2 regions of the Streptomyces sp. NPDC042346 genome follow, and region 1 is predicted to be linked to the other one. Evidence: riboswitches for the same ligand, from Rfam matches in the RefSeq annotation. Region 1 holds a riboswitch; the other holds the start of a gene.
The links. Region 1 has a riboswitch for S-adenosylmethionine ahead of thrC (threonine synthase). Riboswitches for the same ligand answer to the same signal wherever they lie in the genome.
Positions count from the first base shown of each region.

Region 1 (2,194 bases):
GGGCGAGCAGCTTGATCGCGTCCACGACCTGCTCGTCGTTCACGTCCTCCACGGCGCCGCCGGTGCGGCGGGCGATGTCGAGGACGTACGGGCCGTCGGCCGGGTTGCCGATCGCGAGCGACTTGGCGATCGTGTTCGGCTTCTGCGGGCGGACGACGTCGTGGCCGGCCTTGAAGGCGACGGAGACCGGGGAGCAACCCTCGGCCTGCGCGCCGAAGATCTTGTACGGCTTGTCCTCGACGAGGCCCAGCTTGATGAGCTCCTGCAGACCCTTGTCGATCTTGGTGAGCTGCGAGCCGGACGCGATCGGGATGACGAGCTGGTCGGGGATGACCCAGCCGAGCTGCTCGCAGATCTCGTACGCCAGCGTCTTGGAGCCCTCGCCGTAGTACGGGCGGAGGTTGACGTTGACGAAGCCCCAGCCCTCGCCGAGCGGGTCGCCGATGAGCTCGGAGCAGAAGCGGTTGACGTCGTCGTAGTTGCCCTCGATGGCGACGAGTTCACCGCCGTAGACGCCGGCCATGACGACCTTGCCCTGCTCCAGGTCGTGCGGGATGAAGACGCAGGAGCGGAAGCCGGCGCGGGCGGCCGCGGCGCCGACGGCGCCGGCCAGGTTGCCGGTGGAGGAGCAGGAGAGCGTGGTGAAGCCGAAGGCGCGGGCGGCCTCGATGGCCTGCGCGACGACCCGGTCCTTGAAGGAGTGGGTCGGGTTGCCCGAGTCGTCCTTGACGAAGAGCTTGCCGGGGGCGACACCGATCTCGCGGGCGAGGTTGTCGGCCTGGACGAGCTTGGTCCAGCCCGGGTTCAGGTTCGGCTTCTCGGCGACGTCGGCGGGGACGGGCAGCAGGGGGGCGTAGCGCCAGATGTTGGCGGGGCCGGCCTCGATCTGCTTGCGCAGTGCCTCGGGGTCACCGGTGGGGAGGTCGTACGCGACTTCGAGCGGTCCGAAACAGAGTTCGCAGGCGAAGATCGGGCCGAGTGCGAACACTTCACCGCATTCGCGACAGGAAAGCCCGGACGCGGGACCGAGGTCTACCGAAGTGGCGGGGGTAACCGTCTGTACAGCCATGGAGGCGAGGCCCTTTCTCCTCATCTTTCCCATGACGAACTTTTCGTCATGAGACGGATTTGGCACCTTCCCGAGTCGGGGACCTCGCTGGAGGACGAGTAACCGACTGGAGGGTTGCCGGGGCTTCAACGGGCCGTTTCCCTCTGCCCCTCTGGATGAGCGGTATTCGATTGTGAAGCGCGGTGAACTTCGTTCCTGCGCTCCGACGCGGGCGGCACCCCGACGTGCATCGGGCATCCGCGTTGTTCAAGACTGTAACCGAAGGCCCGGGAGCCTGGACGGGCCGTCCGTACCGCGAGATGGAGATCACGTGCTGGAAGAGGTGGAGCGCTGGCTGGCCCGGCGGTCCTGGTCCGTGGCTGACCGGCCGATGGAGCGGATCCTCGCCGCCAAGCGGAACACGAAGGTCAGCGTCGTGCTGCCGGCGCTGAACGAGGAGGCGACGGTCGGTGACATCGTCGCCGTGATCCGCCGCGAGCTGATGTCGGAGGCGGTGCCGCTCGTCGACGAGCTGGTGGTCCTCGACTCGGGCTCGACGGACCGTACGGCGGAGGTGGCCGCGGCGGCCGGGGCGCGGGTGGTCGCGCGGGACGCGATCCTCCCCCGGATACCGGCCGTCCCCGGCAAGGGCGAGGTCCTGTGGCGGTCACTCATGGTGACGAGCGGGGATGTCGTGTGCTTCGTCGACGCGGACCTGCGGGACTTCTCCGCGGACTTCGTGACGGGGATCGTGGGCCCCCTGCTCACCGACCCGGACGTCGACTTCGTCAAGGCGATGTACGACCGCCCGTTCGGAGACACTCCCGGTCAGGGCGGTCGGGTGACGGAGCTGGTGGCGCGGCCGCTGCTCAACCTCCACTGGCCGCAGCTGGCCGGCTTCGTCCAGCCGCTGGGCGGCGAGTACGCGGCGCGGCGCTCGCTCCTGGAGCGGCTGCCCTTCCCGGTCGGTTACGGAGTGGAGCTGGGGCTGCTCGTCGACGCGCTGCACACGGTGGGCCTGGACGCGCTCGCCCAGGTGGACGTGGGCGTGCGCAAGCACCGGCACCAGGACGAGCGGGCGCTGGGCCGGATGGCCGCGGCGATCTACCGGACGGCGCAGCTGCGGCTCTCTCGCGGGCACCTGGT
Region 1 is NZ_JBVJEH010000001.1:155,515-157,708, reverse strand. It holds gene thrC (threonine synthase) at 1-1,093, opposite strand, end outside; SAM riboswitch class I at 1,087-1,231, opposite strand; gene ACZ6K0_RS00835 (glucosyl-3-phosphoglycerate synthase) at 1,380-2,194, shown strand, end outside.

Region 2 (2,194 bases), on a different contig from region 1:
AGACGGTCAACATCTCCACGATGGCGTCGATCGTCGCCGCCGGAACGGGCGTGAAGGTCGTCAAGCACGGCAACCGCGCCGCGTCCTCCGCCTCCGGCTCCTCCGACGTCCTGGAGAAGCTCGGCATCAACCTGAACCTGACCCCGCAGCGGGTCGCCGAGGTCGCCGAGGAAGCCGGCATCACCATCTGCTTCGCGGTGAAGTTCCACCCGGCGCTGCGGCACGTCGCCGCCGCGCGCGGCCAGCTGGGCATCCGGACCACCTTCAACGTCCTCGGCCCGCTGACCAATCCGGCCAAGGTACGGGCCCAGGCCGTCGGCGTCGCCGACGCGCGCATGGCGCCGATCGTGGCCGGGGTCTTCGCCGAGCGCGGCAACTCCGCCCTGGTCTTCCGCGGCGACGACGGCCTGGACGAGCTGACGACCACCTCCACCTCCCGGGTCTGGGTGGTCCGCGACGGCGCCGTGACCGAGGAGCGCTTCGACCCGCGGGACGTGGGCATCGACCTCGTCCCCCTGGAGGCGCTGCGCGGCGCGGACGCCTCGTTCAACGCCGACGTCGCCCGCCGCCTGCTCGCGGGGGAGACCGGGCCCGTACGGGACGCGGTGCTCCTCAACACCGCGGCGGCGCTCACCGCCCTGGAGCCGGGCGAGGGCACTCTCGCGGACCGGCTGCGGGCCGGCATCGCGAAGGGCGCCGAGGCGATCGACTCCGGCGCGGCCCGCCAGGCCCTGGAGCGCTGGATCGCCGCCAGCAACGCCTAGTTCCCGGCCAAGACCCCGGTCCAGCATGCGGACCGGGGTCTTGCGCTTCCGCGATCATGTGGCAGGATGCATGCCAGGTCATGAGTGACAGCTGTGAAGCCCCGGCTTGCTGTCCGGCAACCCTCCGTCCGTGGCGGGGTGCCCCGGGTGAAGACCAGGCCGTAGGCAGCGAGGTCTACGGCAAGCGCGGACCCCTCGAACACCAGGGGTCCTGGTCTCTCGAGGAGCTTTTTCCGTGAGCAAGCGAATGCGATAGGGCGAATCCGCCCCAACTTCACCCTCGGAACAGGGTCACTTCCGCGTACCCACGCACCCGTCGTTCTCCGAGGCATCACCCGTACCCCGCCGTGTCCGGCCGCGTACGGATTCCACTGAAGCCATTCAGCACCGCCCGCCGGGAGATATCGCCATGTCCGCACGCCCGAACACCGTCGCCGCCACCGCCGTTTCCGCCGCCGAGTCCGCCGACCCCTGCTGCGCCGCCCCGCTGCCGGTCCTCGGCCGGGACGTCACCGTCCCGCTCGTCACCGGCGGCGAAGTGACCTACGCGGCGCTCGACTACGCCGCCAGCGCCCCGGCGCTCCAGCGGGTGTGGGACGACGTCGCCGCGTACGCCCCCTACTACGGCAGCGTCCACCGCGGCGCCGGCTACCTCTCCCAGCTCTCCACCGACCTCTTCGAGAACAGCCGCGTCACCGTCGCCGAGTTCCTCGACTGCCGCCCCGGCGACCAGGTCGTCTTCACCCGCTCCACCACCGACTCGCTCAACCTGCTCGCCGCCACCCTCCCGGCCGGCTGCGAGGTCTTCGTCTTCGAGACCGAGCACCACGCCTCGCTGCTGCCCTGGCGCGACGCCCGCGTCACCTACCTCAACGCGCCGCGCACCCCGGAGCAGGCCGTCGCCACCCTGGAGCGCGCGCTCGCCGACCGCGACCCCTACGGTCCCGCCCTGGTCTGCGTCACCGGCGCCTCGAACGTCACCGGTGAGCTGTGGCCGGTGAAGGAGCTCGCCGCCGCCGCGCACGCCCACGGCGCCCGGATCGTGCTCGACGCCGCCCAGCTCGCGCCCCACCACCCCGTCTCCGTACAGGAGTTGGACGTGGACTGGATCGCCTTCTCCGGGCACAAGCTGTACGCGCCCTTCGGCTCGGGCGTCCTCGCGGGCCGCTCCGACTGGCTCCAGGACTCCGAGCCTTACCTCGCCGGCGGCGGCGCCTCCCGCAAGGTGGCGCGCCGCGCCGACGGCGGCGTGGACGTGGAGTGGCACACCACCGCGGCCCGCCACGAGGCCGGCTCCCCGAACGTCATCGGCGTCTACTCCATCGCCTCCGCCTGCAAGGCGCTCACCGAGGCCGGCTTCGACCAGCTCGTCGCCCGCGAGCAGCACCTGATCGACACGGTCCGCGCGGGCCTCGCCGAGGTGCCCGAGG
Region 2 is NZ_JBVJEH010000009.1:11,691-13,884, forward strand. It holds gene trpD (anthranilate phosphoribosyltransferase) at 1-764, shown strand, start outside; SAM riboswitch class IV at 841-957, shown strand; gene ACZ6K0_RS29950 (aminotransferase class V-fold PLP-dependent enzyme) at 1,174-2,194, shown strand, end outside.
Region 2: linked by a shared signal. The riboswitch ahead of ACZ6K0_RS29950 (aminotransferase class V-fold PLP-dependent enzyme) and the one ahead of thrC (threonine synthase) in region 1 are both predicted to bind S-adenosylmethionine.